3 regions of the Serratia rhizosphaerae genome follow, and region 3 is predicted to be linked to each of the others. Evidence: predicted binding sites of a transcription regulator. Region 3 holds the regulator's gene; each other region holds the start of a gene.
What was found. The regulator Fur, encoded in region 3, represses iron uptake genes when iron is present. The targets are predictions, from matches to a motif close to ATAATAATGAGAACNACTATCAA.

Region 1 (5,714 bases), 2.3 Mb from region 3:
TCCAGACCCTGCACCACCGCCTTAGGCACGTTCTCCCAGCGGTAGATGTCGGTTTTACCGTTGCTGGTCTGGCTGACAGGCGTGTAGCCGGCTTCGATCTTGTTGCGGTAGTCGTTGCGGAAGTAAGTGACGCCGGCCAGCCAGCCGTCGTTGTGGAACTCCAGCCCGATTTCTTTGTTCACGCTGGTTTCTGCCTTCAGATCGTCGTTGCCCATCAGGTAGCAGCCGACGCCGCTGGAGCTGTTGGCGCAGCCCTGGCCTTTGCTGTACAGGATATAGTTCGGGTTGGTCTGGAACAGGTTCGGCGCTTTATAGGCGCGGGCGATGCCCATCTTCAGGGTGAAGTATTCACCCAGCTCCTGCGACAGATTCAGCGACGGGCTCCAGTTATCGCCGGACACCGAGTGGTGATCGTAGCGCATGCCCGGCGTCAGCATGGTGGTGTCGGTGAGCTCAATATTATCTTCGGCAAACAGCGAGAAAATACGCGCGGATGAGTAGGGGCTGCGATCCGAACTGGAGAGACCGTCGATATCGCCGCCCTGCAGCGCCTGGCTGACGATTGAACTGCTCTTCATCTTCTGCTGGTTCCATTCGGCGCCCAGCGTGGCGGTTTGCGGCACCCACATCTCGAACGGCACGCTGACTTCGCTGTGCAGCAGGATATCGTCCAGATCGGTGTCGTTAAAGCCGGCGTCTTTCTCGTTGAAAATCCCTTCGGTGCCGCCGGCCAGCCCTTCGTTCATCCGCGAGTTGCGGGTGTTTTCGTATTGCACATAGTTATTGGTGCTGACGCCGTTGTCCCAGGCGCCCTGATAACGTAAGGCGTAGGTTTCGCGGTACATACGGTTGGTCTCTTTACCGTACATATCCTTCACCAGGTCATTGCTGTTGGTGTTCTGGGTATCGCCGGCGTACAGGTTGCCCTGACGGCCGTAGCCATATTCGAACTCCAGCGATTGCAGATGGGCGAAATCCCAGTGCAGCAGGCCGTTGATGTTTTTGTCGATCACCCCTTCGCGACCGGCCGGCAGGCTGTCGGCATAGGCGCCGTAGCGGTCGGACTGATGACCCTGGTTGATATATTGGGAATCAGCCTGGGTTTTGCTGTAGCCGCCAAACAGGCGGAAGCTCAGGGTATCGGTTAACGGCCCGGCCAGGCTGAAGTCGGTGCGTTTGGTGGCGCCTTCCTCTTTATGCTGCGGAATGTTGTAGTAGGCATTCAGCGAGCCGTGCAGTTCTTTGGTCTGTTTCTTGGTGATGATATTGACCACGCCGCCGGCGGCGCCGCTGCCGTAGCGGGCGGCGGCCGGGCCGCGCAGCACTTCGATGCGCTCAATCATTTCCGGCGGCACCCAGGCGGTGTCGCCGCGGGTATCGCGCTCGCCGCGCCAGCCCTGACGCACCGAGTTGCGGCTGCTGGCTGGCATACCGTCGATCAGAACCAGCGTGTTTTCCGGCCCCATGCCGCGGATATCCAGCTGGCGGTTGTTGCCGCGCTGGCCGCTGGTGGAGTTGCCGGTCAGGTTGACGCCGGGCATGGTGCGGATCAGTTCGCTGATATCGCGCGCCGGCGGGCGCTTTTTGATTTCGTCGGCGGTGATGGTGGAGACGCCGGGCGCCTGCAGGTTCTGCTTGGCGGCGGTCACCAGGATGGTGTCTTCGGCCGGTTTTGCTGGTTTTTTATCGTCAGCGGCGGCGGTGTTTTCCGCGTTTGAGGGGGTATCCGTTTGCTGTGCGGCGTGTGCCAAAGTGGACGCGCCTAAACCCAGGCCGATAAAGGTAGCCAGAGAATAACGAGAAAGTGTGCGATTCATTGTGATTTCCTGCCGTTTTGCCATCCCTGCGGCGTAGCTCATGCCGGCAGGGCAGCCGGTTGTCGTTTTTTATGTCGTCAATGATTCATGGATAGAATAAGCCGGAGACGCGCTCGGCATTCGACCCGTTACTAATAATCGGCATCCGTCCCCGATGAAGAATACCGACCCTGTTTGTGGGCCCGTACACACTATTGCAAATGAAAATAATTATCAATAGTATTCGATTTGCCGTGTCTATATATGCGGTAGGGCAGCCGGATATTTTCCGTGCGCACAGCGTGTTATGCCAACTACCAGGTGAGTGGGTGTTTTGAAAACTGAACAACAGCCAACAAGCAGTACGTTATTAACAAGCAAGCACGTCGGGAGCCATGGCTGGTGGCTGGAGATTGCCCGGCGCGGCACGCCGTTGGTGGAACCGACCGACAACGGCCGCTGGAAGGTGACCTTCCTCTGGCGCGATCCGCAGGGGTGCGAACTGACGTCCGCCTATAAGCGCGTCTGGATCAACATTAATTGCCTGACCGACCACCATCAGCCGAATCCGCCGCAGAGTCTGCAGCGTCTGAGCGGCAGCGATGTGTGGTACTGGCAAACTGAACTGAACGCCGACTGGCGCGGCAGTTACTGCTTTATTCCCAGCATGGACGACCGTCCGCTGCGCGTCGACGGGGCCGATGCCCACGCCAATATGCATGCGCGGCGCCATTGGTGGCATCAGGTGTTCGCCAGCGCGACGCACGATCTGTTGAACCCTTACCGCTCCTGGCCGGCCGCCGGCGGTAATATTGTCTCCGGGCTGCATATGCCGGAAGCGCCGCCGCAGCCTGCCTGGCATGATTTTGACAACTATGAGGTTGCCAGCGGCCGCTGCATTCCGCCGGCGCCGGCGCGTCTGCAGCAGCATACCTGGCACAGCGAGCGGCTCGGCAACAGCCGCAAAGTGTGGGTGTACACCACCGGCGACGGCGATCCGACGCAGCGACCGCTGGCGATTCTGCTCGACGGCCAGTTCTGGGCACAGCAGATGCCGGTGTGGGATCCGCTGATGCAGATGACCCGTGCAGGCCAGTTGCCGGCAGCGATGTATGTGCTGATCGATATTATCGATTTGAAACATCGCGCCCAGGAGCTGAGCTGTAACCCCGATTTCTGGCTGGCGCTGCAGGAAGAGCTGCTGCCGCAGTTGGCGGAGTGGGCGCCGCACAGCGCCGAGGCTGCGCGCACCGTGGTGGCCGGGCAAAGTTTTGGCGGCCTCTCCGCGTTGTATGCCGGGTTGAACTGGCCGCAGCGTTTCGGCGCGGTAATCGCCCAGTCCGGTTCTTACTGGTGGCCGCGGCGCGATATGCTGCAACTGCCGACCCCGCCAGAGGACGCCTGCTGGCTGCAGCGTCAGGTAGAGCAGGGATTGGGCAGCCACGGCGCGCTAAAGGTGTTTATGGAAGCCGGCATGCATGAGCCGTTGGTGCATCGGGTCAGCGGCCAGATGGCGACGCTGCTCAGCCAGCGCGGACATCGGGTGCACTATCGGGCGGTCGAAGGCGGCCATGATGCGTTGTGCTGGCGCGGCGGCCTGCTGGATGGCCTGCAGGCGCTGTGGCAGCCTGATTTTGTCACCGCCCACCAAACCACGCCGGTTGCCGATCCCCGTCTGATTCAAGGAGCCCGCGATGGACATGCCGAACCCGTTTGACGACCCGCAGCAGCGCTGCCTGATTCTGTGCAACGGGCAGCAGCAGTACAGCCTGTGGCCTGACTTCAGTCCGGCACCGGACGGCTGGCGTACGGTGTTCGGCCCGGCAGAACGCGCCGAATGCGTCGGCTGGCTGGAAACGCACTGGCGGGACATGCGGCCCGCCGCGCAGCGTGAGCAACAATGATGACTGGAGCAAGTACGGTGTCAGAAAATTCTAATTTAGCGGCGGATTATCAGGCATGCCCGGAGATGCCGCTGGTTGCGGCGCAGCCCGGCATCTGGGTCGCCGATCAAATTTCGCCGCACGGCAATGCCTATGCGGTGGCGCATTATATTGAACTGAATGGCGCGTTGGACAAAGAGTGCCTGCTGCGCGCCATCGGCCTGGGATTGTCCGAGGCCGATACCCTGCGCCTGCGCTTTGAAGAGCGCGACGGCGTGCCGCTGCAGTGGCTGGATGCAGAGTGTGCCATCCACGCGGCGGAATATCTCGATTTTACCGACTCGGCGGACGCCGAAGCCGCGGCGACGGCGCTGATGGACATCGATCTCGACGGCGAGCTGCGTGTCAGCAGCGGAAACCCGCTGTACCGCAACGTGCTGATGCGCGTGGCGGACGATCGTTGGTTCTGGTATCAGCGCTATCACCATATGCTGGTCGATGGCTTCAGCTTTACCGCCATTACCCGTCGTGTCGCCCACATTTACAGCCGGCTGCGCCGCGGCGAAACGCCGGATCCGACGCCGTTCAGCGCATTTAGCGACGTAGTGGCCGAATATCAGGCGTATCAACAGTCCGCCGGCTGGCAGCGGGATGCCGGTTATTGGCGCGACAAGGCAGCCCAGCTGCCGCCGCCGGCGACCCTCAGCCCGCAGCCGCTGGCCGGGCAGGCGCCGACCACGCGCATTCATCGCCTGAGCCAGCACTGTTCGGCGGCCGATTTCGCGCCGCTGGCGGCGCTTGGCCGCCAGCATCAGCTCAACGCCGCCGATATGACGATCGCGCTGCTGGCGCTGTGGGTGTCGCGCCTGAGCGGCCAGCCGCACTTCAGCGCCGGCTTTATCTTTATGCGCCGTACCGGCTCCGCCGCGCTGTGCGCCACCGGGCCGGTGATTAACGTCTTGCCGATGGAGATGCAGGTAGATCCGCAGGCGACGTTGGCGGAGGTGGCGCTCACGCTCAGCCGTGAGCTGAAGAAGGTGCGCCGCCATCAGCGTTATGATGCCGAGCAGGTGCAGCGCGATCTGGGACGCATTGGCGATGCCGAGCCGCTGTACGGCACGGTATTCAATTTTAAAATGTTTGATTACCAGCTGGATTTTGACGGTATTGCCGGCATTACCCACGATCTGGCCTCCGGGCCGGTGCGCGATCTGGAAATTGCGCTGTTTATCGGCGACGACGGCCAGCTGAAGGTAGAACTGCTGGCCAATGCCGAGCGTTATCAGCGCGATGAACTGGCGGCTCATCTGCAGCGTTTGCCGCTGCTGCTGAGCCAGTTTACCGCCCGGCCGCAGCTGCCGGTGGGGGAAGCCGATATGCTGACCGCCGCTGACCATGCGCTGTTGGAGCAGGTGAATGATACTGCCCACCCGGTGGCGCCGCAGACGCTGAGCGGCCTGCTGGCGCAGCAGGCGCAGCGCACGCCGGACGCGCCGGCGCTGTCCGATGCGCATTTCCGCTTTACCTACCGCGAGACCCGCGAACAGGTGAGCGCGCTGGCGCGCCAGCTGACCGTACAGGGCGTGCGGCCGGGCGATATCGTTGCCGTGGCGCTGCCGCGTTCGGTATTCCTGTCGCTGGCGCTGATGGCGATTGTTGAAGCCGGCGCCGCCTATCTGCCGCTGGATACCGGTTATCCCGATGAGCGTCTGGCGATGATGCTGGAAGACGCCACACCGCGGCTGATTATCACTGAACCGTCGCAGCAGGCGCGTTTTGCCGGACAGAGCGATATCCTGCTGTTCGATGCGCCGCTGGCCGCCGACCATGCCGCGCAGGTCGAGGTGACGGGGCCGACGCCGCACCATCCGGCCTATATTATTTTCACTTCCGGCTCCACCGGCCGGCCGAAAGGGGTACTGGTCGGCCATCAGGCGATCGTTAACCGCCTGCTGTGGATGCAGGACCACTATCCGCTGAATGCGCAAGACGTGGTGCTGCAGAAAACGCCGTGCAGTTTCGACGTGTCGGTCTG
Region 2 (5,714 bases), 1.0 Mb from region 3:
GGACTATATCGCCGAGTTCCGCCAGTTGCTCGACGGACACAACCTGAGCTACGGCATGTTCGGCCACGTTGACGCCGGGGTGCTGCATGTGCGTCCGGCGCTGGATATGTGCGATCCGCAGCAGGAGATGCTGATGAAGCAGATCTCCGACGACGTGGTGGCGCTCACCGCCAAATACGGCGGCCTGCTATGGGGCGAACACGGCAAGGGCTTCCGCGCCGAATACAGCCCGGCGTTCTTCGGTGAGGCGCTGTATGACGAGCTGCGCCGCATCAAGGCGGCGTTCGACCCGGACAATCGTCTTAACCCCGGCAAAATCTGTCCGCCGCTCGGCGTCGATGCGCCGATGATGAAGGTGGACGCGGTAAAACGCGGCACGCTGGATCGCCGCATTCCGATCGCCGTGCGTAGTTCCTTCCGCGGCGCCATGGAGTGCAACGGCAACGGCCTGTGCTTCAATTTTGACGCGCGCAGCCCGATGTGTCCGTCGATGAAAATCACCGGCAGCCGCATTCATTCGCCGAAAGGGCGCGCCGCGCTGGTGCGCGAATGGCTGCGCCTGCTCAGCGAGCAGGGCGTCGACCCGCTGCAGCTGGAGCAACAGCTGCCGCAGCAGCGTATGAGCTTCCGTAATCTGATCGAAAAAACGCGCAACAGCTGGTACGCCGATAAAGGCGAGTACGACTTCTCGCACGAGGTGAAAGAAGCGATGTCCGGCTGCCTGGCCTGTAAGGCCTGTTCTACCCAGTGCCCGATCAAGATTGACGTGCCGGGATTCCGCTCGCGTTTCCTGCAGCTGTACCACACGCGCTATCTGCGTCCCGCCAGTGACTACGTGGTGGCCGGCGTGGAGAGCTATGCGCCGCTGATGGCCAAGGCGCCGAAGGTGTTCAACTTCTTCCTGAAGCAGCCGTGGCTGCGCGATCTGAACCGCAACGCCATCGGCATGGTCGATGTGCCGCTGCTCTCCAGCCCGACGCTGCGTCAGCAGCTGTCCGGGCATCAGGCGATCAATATGACGCTTGAACAGTTGGAGGCGCTGCCGCATGCCGCGCGCGAGCAGTATGTGCTGATCGTGCAGGATCCGTTCACCAGCTACTACGACGCCGTGGTGGTGGCGGACTTTGTCCGGCTGGTGGAAAAACTCGGCTACCGGCCGGTGCTGCTGCCGTTCTCACCAAACGGCAAGGCGCAGCATGTGAAGGGCTTCCTGACGCGCTTTGCCAAAACGGCGCGCAAGACCGCCGATTTCCTTAACCGCGTCGCCCGGCTGGGGATGCCGATGGTCGGGGTCGATCCGGCCTTGGTGCTGTGCTACCGCGATGAATACCAGGAGATCCTCGGCGAGACGCGCGGCGATTTCCGCGTACAGCTGGTGCATGAATGGCTGCAGGCGTTGCTGGCGGAGCGGGCAGAACAACCGGCCACCGGCGAAGCCTGGTATCTGTTCGGCCACTGTACCGAAAACACCGCGCTGCCGGCCAGCAGCCAGCAGTGGGCGTCGATCTTCTCCCGCTTCGGCGCCAAACTGGAAAGCGTCAGCGTAGGCTGCTGCGGCATGGCCGGCACCTATGGTCATGAAAGCAAGAACCTGCAAAATTCGCTCGGGATTTATGAGTTATCATGGCATCAGGCGCTGCGGCGGTTGCCGCGTCAACGTTGCCTGGCCACCGGCTATTCCTGCCGCAGCCAGGTCAAACGGATTGAGGGCAACGGCGTGCGGCATCCATTACAGGCGCTGCTGGAGATGATTGCGTGAAGCTGTGGAAACGAGAGACAACGCTGGAACAGTTAAACCGTTCCGGAGAGGGCTGCATGGTGGGGCATGTGGGGATTGAATTTACCCAAATCGGCGACGATTTTCTGGAAGCCACCATGCCGGTAGACTCGCGCACCACGCAGCCTTTTGGCTTGCTGCACGGCGGCGCGTCGGTGGTGCTGGCGGAGTCGATGGGGTCGATGGCCGGCTACCTGTGCACCACCGGCGACCAGCAGGTGGTGGGGGTGGAGATCAACGCCAACCATCTGCGGCCGGCGTTTGACGGCCGGGTGCGCGGCGTCTGCCGGGCGCTGCACGCCGGACGGCGCAATCAGGTCTGGCAGATCGAGATTTTCGACAAGCGGGATAAGCTGTGCTGCATCTCCCGCCTGACCACGGCGGTGATTGAGTAACACACTGAGGCCCGGCGTCCGCGCCGGGCCTTATTCTTTGCCCTTACAGCTGAAAGGGCACGCGTTTGACGAAGTCCTTTTGATAGGCGTTAGCCTTTTCCCAGGTTCCCTCCATGGCGTACTTCTGACAGATCAGCGTCAGGGTGTGGCGCGCAAAATGGTAGCTCTGTACCCGAAACAGCTGACAGCGCTGCGGATTGTTGATCTCGACGATCAGCCGGTTATGCAGCTTGCTGAGGGCGTGCAGATAGCTGTCGTCATCGCCGTTCTCCAGGCACAGATTGGCCATATTCAGGCAGACGCCGTTGTAACGCTTCAGGTGGTCGACGTTGCACGTCGGCCGCTTGAGCGCCGCCTCCGCCATATAGAAATCCACCGTGGCGTCGCGGATACTGAATTTGTACTCATCAATCTTGCCCAGCAGCCATGCATTCATCGAAATGTTCATTTGCCCACGCCTGATAAAGTAAATGATAATCATTATCATATTTGCAGCCGCTGCGGCGATCAATCATCACGGCGAAATTTTTTTTCCTGCTTCGGTATTCAGAGCGTAGCGATCCATTTGCCCGCCAACGACTAAACTTTAACCTATAGGGAAGATTCACCGCCGGTGTGACGGCGGCGAGGTTTTAGCGCGCAAGGGCATTTTTAAACCAGACAGCATGGCAGAAATAGGTATTTTCTATGAATGTTTAAGCAACGACGAATTGGCACGGCCGGCAGCAATACGGGACAGGGCGGTTCGCGGATAAAATGCAAGTAAAAGCATTAAAATTCAGTTTGGTAGGAAATGCTGGCCGTCGGTATGCGGCCATCGCCGCGCCGGGTGTCCGCGCAGCTTGCCGGTCGGAAGATGGAAAATCGGGCCGCGGGGGCGATACCCCTGCAAAATCAACGGTTGAAGTGATAATCATTATCACTAACATGGCTGGCAGATATCCCGCGCCGCGTGCGCGCGTCGCGTGTAACACGACGGGAAGAGGATGATGCGTCTCGTCAGAGACCAGTATGAGGTAGGTCATATGCAAACAGAAAATGTCGGCACTTTTTCGCTGGACGAGCAGACCTGGCAGGGCATCTTGCTCAGCGACAGCGCCGTGCAGCAAATCATTAAACTGATGCAGCAGGACCCGCAGGTAAAAGGGCTGCAGCTGAGTGTGAAACAGTCCGGCTGCGCCGGCTTCGGCTACGTGCTGGATCTGACCCGCGAGCCGGCCGATGACGATCTGCTGTTTGAGCGCGACGGCGCCAGGCTGTATGTGCCGTTAAAAGCGATGCCGTTTATCGACGGCACCACGGTGGATTTCGTCCGCGAAGGGCTGAATCAGATATTTAAGTTCAATAACCCTAAAGCTCAGCACGCCTGCGGGTGCGGCGAGAGCTTTGGCGTTTGAGTGATGTGATCGCCATGACACGAAGCAATGTAAATGTAGAAGTTCCTGATAATGTGCAGGCCTGGGTCAGCGAGGGACGCTATAAAGAAGGCTTCTTTACCCAGCTGCAGACCGATGAGCTCGCCAAAGGCATTAACGAAGAGGTGGTGCGGGCGATCTCGGCCAAGCGCAACGAACCTGAGTGGATGCTGGAATTCCGCCTCGAGGCATACCGCGCGTGGCTGCAGATGGAAGAGCCGCACTGGCTGAAGGCCAATTATGACAAGCTGAACTATCAGGATTACAGCTATTACTCGGCGCCGTCCTGCGGCAGCTGCGACGACGCCTGCGGCTCTCAGCCGGGGGCCGAGCAGCAGACGGGCGCCGCGCTGAATGAGAACGGATACCTGACCAGCGAAGTGGAGCAGGCGTTCGAACAGCTGGGCGTGCCGGTACGCGAGGGCAGCGAAGTGGCGGTGGACGCCATTTTCGACTCGGTGTCCGTTGCCACTACTTACCGTGAGAAACTGGCGGAAAGCGGGGTGATTTTCTGCTCGTTCGGCGAAGCGATTCAGGAGCACCCGGAGCTGGTGCGCCAGTATCTCGGCCGGGTGGTGCCGTCCAACGATAACTTCTTTGCGGCGCTGAACGCCGCGGTGGCTTCCGACGGCACCTTCGTCTATGTGCCGAAGGGCGTTCGCTGTCCGATGGAGCTGTCCACCTATTTCCGCATCAACGCGGCGAAAACCGGCCAGTTCGAACGCACCATCCTGATTGCCGATGAGGGCAGCTACGTCAGTTATATTGAAGGCTGCTCCGCGCCGGTGCGCGACAGTTACCAGCTGCACGCGGCGGTGGTGGAAGTGATCCTGCATAAAGACGCCGAGGTGAAATACTCGACGGTGCAGAACTGGTTCGCCGGCGGGGAAAGTAAAGGCGGCATCCTGAACTTCGTCACCAAACGTGCGCTGTGCGAAGGGGCGAACTCGAAAATGTCCTGGACCCAGTCGGAAACCGGTTCGGCGATCACCTGGAAATACCCCAGCGTGATCCTGCAGGGGGACAATTCGATCGGCGAATTCTTCTCGGTGGCGCTGACCAGCGGCCATCAGCAGGCGGATACCGGCACCAAGATGATCCATATCGGCAAAAACACCAAGTCGACCATTATCGCCAAGGGCATCTCCGCCGGTCACAGCGAGAATACCTACCGCGGACTGGTGAAAATCCTGCCGGGGGCGGAAAACGCGCGTAACTTTACCCAGTGCGATTCGATGCTGATCGGCCCGGACAGCGGGGCGCACACCTTCCCGTACGTCGAGGCGCGCAATAACAGCGCGCAGCTGGAACACGAGGCCACCACCTCAAAAATCGGCGACGACCAGCTGTTCTACTGCCTGCAGCGCGGCATCAGCGAAGATGACGCCATCTCGATGATCGTCAACGGTTTTTGTAAGGACGTTTTCTCCGAACTGCCGCTGGAATTCGCGGTGGAAGCGCAAAAGCTGCTGGCCATCAGCCTGGAGCACAGCGTCGGTTAACCCTGCCGGTTTGGCGGCAGCGACAAGATTTTTGGCGTGACAACGCCACCTGAGGATACAGCATGTTAAGTATTAAAGATTTACGCGTCAGCGCGGAAGACAATGAGATCCTGAAAGGACTGAGTCTGGAGATTAAACCGGGCGAAGTGCATGCCATCATGGGGCCGAACGGCTCCGGCAAGAGCACGCTGTCCGCGACGCTGGCCGGGCGTGAAGAATATGAAGTGAGCGGCGGCAGCGTAACGTTTAAGGGCAAGGATCTGCTGGAGCTGGATCCGGAAGATCGCGCCGGCGAAGGGGTCTTTCTGGCCTTCCAGTATCCGGTGGAGATCCCCGGCGTCAGCAACCATTTCTTCCTGCAGACCTCGGTCAACGCGGTGCGTAAATACCGCGGCCAGGAGGCGCTGGACCGTTTCGACTTCGCCGATTTTATCGAAGAGAAGATCGCGCTGCTGGATATGCCGGCCGACCTGCTGACCCGTTCGGTCAACGTCGGCTTCTCCGGCGGTGAGAAAAAGCGTAACGATATTCTGCAGATGGCGGCGCTGGAGCCGGACTTGTGCATCTTGGATGAAACCGATTCCGGGCTGGACATCGATGCGCTGAAGATCGTCGCCAACGGCGT
Region 3 (5,714 bases):
GCTGGCGCTTGACGCCTTGGATCAGGCGACGGCGAACGTGGTGCGCGACCGTTTTGCACAGCTTGGCGTGCCGAGCGCGGCGGCGGGCTACCCGATAAAGACGGAGGTTAATCCGGCGTCGTTCAGCGGAAAAATGGCGCAGCCCGGCGCTTATATTCTGACGCTGGGCGAGAAAGAGGCGCGGATTACCGGCTTTGATCAGAGCGGGGTGTTCTACGGCCTGCAGTCAATTCTGTCGTTGATCCCGCTGCACGGCGATAAAAAGATTGCCGCGCTGGAAGCGCGCGACGCGCCGCGCTTTGCCTATCGCGGCCTGTTCCTCGACGTGGCGCGTAACTTCCACCATAAAGATGCGGTGCTGCGCCTGCTGGATCAAATGGCGGCCTATAAGCTGAATAAATTCCATTTCCATCTGACCGACGATGAGGGCTGGCGTATTGAAATCCCCGGCCTGCCGGAGCTGACGGAGGTTGGCGGACAGCGCTGCCATGACCTGAGCGAAACCACCTGCCTGCTGCCGCAGTACGGTCAGGGGCCGGATGTGTACGGCGGTTTCTTCTCACGTCAGGATTACATCGACATTCTCAACTATGCGCAGGCGCGCCATATTGAGGTGATTCCGGAAATCGACATGCCGGCGCATGCCCGTGCGGCGGTGATCGCCATGGAGGCGCGCTATAAGAAACTGCATGCGCAGGGCAAACAGCAAGAAGCGCAGGAGTACCGGCTGGTGGATCCGACCGACACCTCGAACACCACCTCGGTGCAGTTCTTCAACCGCCAGAGCTACCTGAACCCATGTCTGGACTCTTCCACCCGCTTTGTTGACAAAGTGATGGGGGAAATTGCCAAGATGCATCAGCAGGCGGGGCAGCCGATCGGCACCTGGCACTTTGGCGGCGACGAGGCGAAAAACATCCGGCTGGGCGCCGGCTATACCGATGTGAAGAAGCCGGAAGCGGGCAAGGGCATGCTTGACCTGAACAAAGAAGACAAGCCATGGGCGAAGTCACAGGCCTGCCAACGGCTTATCGACAGCGGCAAAGTGGCGGATATGGCACATCTGCCGAGCTACTTCGGTCAGGAAGTCAGCAAGCTGGTGAAGGCGCACGGCATCGATCGGATGCAGGCCTGGCAGGATGGCCTGAAAGATGCCAAAGACGCCAAAGCGTTCGCCACCTCGCGCGTGGGCGTCAACTTCTGGGATACTCTGTACTGGGGCGGTTTTGACTCGGTGAACGACTGGGCCAACAAGGGCTATGAAGTGGTGGTTTCCAACCCGGACTATGTCTATCTGGACTTCCCGTATGAAGTGAACCCGAACGACAGCGGCTATTACTGGGGCACCCGCTTCAGCGACGAACGGAAAATCTTCAGCTTTGCGCCGGACAATATGCCGCAAAACGCGGAAACCTCGGTTGACCGCGACGGCAACGCCTTTACCGCCAAGAGCGATAAGCCGTGGCCGGGAGCGTATGGTCTGTCCGCCCAGCTGTGGAGCGAGGTGGTGCGCACCGATCCGCAGATGGAGTATATGATCTTCCCGCGCGCGCTGTCGGTGGCCGAACGCGCCTGGCACCGTGCCGAATGGGAGCTGGACTATCAGGCGGGCCGCGAATATAAGGGCGGTGAAACGCAGTTTGTCGATACCAAAAAGCTGGCGCAGGAGTGGCTGATTTTTGCCAATATTCTGGGGCAGCGCGAACTGGCCAAGCTGGATGCGGGCGGAATCAGTTACCGTCTGCCGGTGCCGGGCGCCCGTATTGTCGGCGGCAGGCTGGAGGCCAATATTGCGCTGCCGGGCCTGACGATCGAATATTCGACCGACGGCGGCCAGCGTTGGCAGCGTTATGATGATGCCGCCAGGCCGGCGGTGCAGGGCGAAGTGCAGATTCGTTCGGCAAGCCCGGATGGCAAGCGCTTTAGCCGCGCGGAGCCGGTAGCGGCTTAAGTCAACGTCTGCGGCGCCCGAACGGTATAACGGCGGGCGCCGCAGCTCACCCACGATCGGCAGGCATAAAAAAACCGCCGTGCGGCGGTTCCTGTTTACGCTGGCAGGCCAGCTTTACTTCTTGTTATGCAGCGTGTCGTTTTCACGGCAGTCACCGCTGGCACAGTGGCCGTACAGGTACAGGCTGTGGTTGGTGAGTTTGATGCCGTGCTGTTTGGCGATATCGCGCTGACGTTGTTCGATAGACTCATCGCTGAATTCGATCACTTTGCCGCAGTCCAGGCAGATCAGGTGATCGTGATGATGCTGTTGGGTCAGTTCGAATACTGACTTGCCGCCTTCGAAGTTATGGCGCGTGACGATACCGGCGTCGTCGAACTGGTTCAGTACGCGGTAAACCGTCGCCAGACCAATTTCTTCGCCCATGTCGATCAGTTTCTTATACAAATCTTCCGCACTGACATGATGGCAAGCCGGATCTTGCAGCACTTCCAGGATTTTGAGTCGCGGAAGCGTGACTTTTAAGCCGGCCTTCTTCAATGCGGTGTTGTTGTCAGTCATGCGGATTCAGTCCTGTTACTATGCTAATCAGTTGAGGCATTGTTGCCTGTGGCATCGGTCGGCACAAAGCGTTAATAGCGTCTCATTATAGAACCGGTTGCCCTAAATGGAAACCGCCGGTTGTTAACAAAAGCCTACTGCGCCGTTACATGTTGCGCGTGCAACATCTTGATGAATGGGATAAACCGGGGCCAAAGTCTACCGTGACGGGGAGGGAAGTTACTAATATGTAGCTTCTATTGCTTCAATCCGTGATGCCGATAACGGCCCCGCCGCTCAGCAGGGCCACCTATCGCAGCATTGCGGAGCGTTGAATCAGCCGATGATATCGGCCAGGCTCAGCTCTTCAACAATCTGTTTGACCCAGGCTTCCACGCGTTCGTTGGTCAGTTCCGGCTGGCGGTCTTCATCAATGGCCAAGCCGATAAAGTTGTCATCGTCCGCCAGACCCTTGGAGGCTTCGAAATGGTAGCCTTTGGTTGGCCAGTGGCCGACGATGGCAGCGCCGCGTGGTTCGATAATATCGCGGATGGTGCCCATCGCGTCACAGAAGTACTCGGCATAGTCTTCCTGATCGCCGCAGCCGAACAGCGCAACCAGCTTACCGTTGAAGTCTATTTCTTCCAGCGTCGGGAAAAAGTCGTCCCAGTCACATTGTGCTTCACCGTAGTACCAGGTCGGGATGCCCAGCAGCAAAATGTCAAATGCGTCCAGATCTTCTTTGCTGCTTTTGGCGATGTCGTGAATCTCAGCAACATCATCGCCGAAATCTTTGCGAAGGAGCTTTTGAATCATCTTGGCAATGTTTTCGGTATTGCCCGTGTCGCTGCCAAAGAAAATGCCTACGTTAGCCATATTGCGTATAACCTTTTAATTCAATAAATTACAATACGTTTCGCCTGCTGATCGCATCGGTATCGTTGTAAAGTGGCGTCTTGGTAAAGACCTGGGTCCTACCGGTAAACGCCTATCATGCCAGAAATTTGCTCCGGGGTTTTATCGCGTTCATGCGATGCCGGAAAGTAAGGCGGCGTTAAGCGAGCATCATCCTTACGCCGTGTGCGGCAGGCGCACGTTATTATTGCGACGGCTGCTCTTCCGCCAGCTGCGCCAGCAGCATCTGCTCGATCAGTTCGCTGCGGCTGATATTGCGCTGTTCGGCCAGCTTGTTCAGCGCTTCCACCGCTTCCGCGTTGATTTTCAGTTCCACACGCCGTAATCCACGTACTTTATCGCGCCGTAACTGATTACGCTTATTAATTCTAAGCTGTTCATCACGGGATAACGGGTTGGTTTTCGGGCGCCCCGGACGGCGTTCATCTGCGAACAGATCCAGCGTCGTGCGATCCGTGTTTTCTTTTGCCATAGGTAGCGGTACTGCAAGGGAATTAGCCTCAAAAAGCGATGGTTTGCTTCCGGACGCTGTGGTTAATACCGTTCAGGTCGTTACAACCTAAGCCAACTTTGCCCCCAATCTGGCGCCGGACAGCACGCTGGGGATGGCGGCAAAAATTATAGCGCGCCATCTTACCCCAGCAGGCGTCGCAACGACAATGCCTAACTGAGGCGCAAACGCGCTAAGCCGTTATCTTTAGCGCGTTTTTTCGCCACCTGCGTTATGGCTCGGCCAAAAAGCGGTGAATAGCGCGCAGTACGGCCTGCGGTTTTTCCGCGTGCACCCAGTGTCCGGTGCCGGCCACCTCATAGGCGCGTGCCTGCGGGAACTGGCGTGCAATGGCGTCACGGTAGCTATTTTGCACGTACGCCGACAGCCCGCCGCGGATAAACAGAATCGGATGCGGCCAGGCGGGCACGTCGTGCCAGCCGATAATCGCCGCGTAGTTGGCGATCAGTACCGGCAGGTTGAAGCGCCACTCTCCCTGATGAAAGGATTTCAGCAGGAACTGGATGACGCCTTCTTCATCCAGATAGTCGCGCATCAGCTGCGCCGCCTGTTGGCGCTGGGTGATGCCGGCGTCGCTGACCGCCGTCAGAGCGGCGAAGATGTCATCATGGTGCCGGGTCTGGTAGCCCACCGGGGCGATATCGATGACCACCAGCCGCGCGATGCGCTCTGGCGCCAGCGCCGTCATCGCCATGGCGGCTTTGCCGCCCATCGAATGGCCGATCACGATGGCGCGCTCGATCCGGAGGTCGTCCAGCAGCGTCAGCAGATCCTGCGCCATCGCCGCGTAGCTCATCTCATCGGAACGCGGCGACAGGCCATGGTTGCGCAGGTCCACTTTGATGACGCTGTGCTGCTGATTCAAATCGCGCGCCAGCACCCCGAGGTTGTCGAGATTGCCGAACAGGCCGTGGATCAGCAGGATAGGAAGGGTATCGGCGTTCACCGCCTGTGCGGCCAGCAATTGATAATGTAATTTCATCGCGAAGTTCATGATCTTGAGAGGTTCTGATAGGGTATCATACTCATTATCTGCAAAGGTGATGGATTGGCAGTGCGGACGCATCCCGCTATCCACCGTATTTCCCGCGCGCCGGCCGGCGAGGGCAGGATAAAAAATGACGGGGATATAGGTAATAGTCTGCTTTTGCCTGAGAACGGCACTTTGTTGTGTCTGCCCCCACGCTTTTAACTTTATAATCCCTCGGCTTGAAGACAGAACCTGGCTTCGGGCTTTAAGTAGAAAACACAGTACTGGATAAAGATGAAAACTATTGAAGTCGACGAAGAACTTTACCGTTATATTGCCAGCCACACGCAACATATCGGGGAAAGTGCGTCCGATATTTTACGGCGTATGTTGAAGTTTTCCGCAGGGCAACCTGTGCGTAGCGCAAGCGTAGTGGCCCAGGGTCAGGAGCCGGAAAAAGCGGCGGCGCCACGCCCGCGCGATCGCGTACGCGCCATGCGCGAACTGCTGCTGTCGGATGAATACGCCGAGCAGAACAAAGCCGTAAATCGCTTTATGTTGGTACTTTCTACGCTGTACACCCTGGATGCGGCCGGTTTCGCCATGGCGACCGACGCGTTGCATGGCCGTACCCGCACCTATTTTGCCGGCGATCAGCAAACGTTGCTGGCAAATGGAACGCACACCAAACCGAAACACGTTCCGGGTACGCCTTACTGGGTGATCACCAATACCAATACCGGCCGTAAACGCAGCATGATCGAGCACATCATGCTGGCTATGCAGTTCCCGACGGAGCTGACAGAAAAGGTTTGCGGGACTATTTG

Region 1: the regulator Fur is predicted to act here: its motif matches at 2,018-2,040, upstream of fes (enterochelin esterase).
Region 2: the regulator Fur is predicted to act here: its motif matches at 3,079-3,101, upstream of sufA (Fe-S cluster assembly scaffold SufA).

Annotation. Positions count from the first base shown of each region.
Region 1 is NZ_CP041764.1:3,683,973-3,689,686, forward strand. Features, by position in the region: gene FO014_RS17115 (TonB-dependent siderophore receptor) at 1-1,817, opposite strand, end outside; gene fes (enterochelin esterase) at 2,131-3,513, shown strand; gene FO014_RS17125 (MbtH family protein) at 3,491-3,700, shown strand; gene FO014_RS17130 (enterobactin synthase subunit F) at 3,766-5,714, shown strand, end outside.
Region 2 is NZ_CP041764.1:4,962,225-4,967,938, reverse strand. Features, by position in the region: gene ydiJ (D-2-hydroxyglutarate dehydrogenase YdiJ) at 1-1,759, shown strand, start outside; gene menI (1,4-dihydroxy-2-naphthoyl-CoA hydrolase) at 1,756-2,172, shown strand; gene FO014_RS23170 (hypothetical protein) at 2,216-2,620, opposite strand; gene sufA (Fe-S cluster assembly scaffold SufA) at 3,198-3,569, shown strand; gene sufB (Fe-S cluster assembly protein SufB) at 3,584-5,089, shown strand; gene sufC (Fe-S cluster assembly ATPase SufC) at 5,152-5,714, shown strand, end outside.
Region 3 is NZ_CP041764.1:872,564-878,277, reverse strand. Features, by position in the region: gene FO014_RS04140 (family 20 glycosylhydrolase) at 1-1,951, shown strand, start outside; gene fur (ferric iron uptake transcriptional regulator) at 2,066-2,512, opposite strand; gene fldA (flavodoxin FldA) at 2,828-3,367, opposite strand; gene ybfE (LexA regulated protein) at 3,591-3,878, opposite strand; gene ybfF (esterase) at 4,129-4,911, opposite strand; gene seqA (replication initiation negative regulator SeqA) at 5,182-5,714, shown strand, end outside.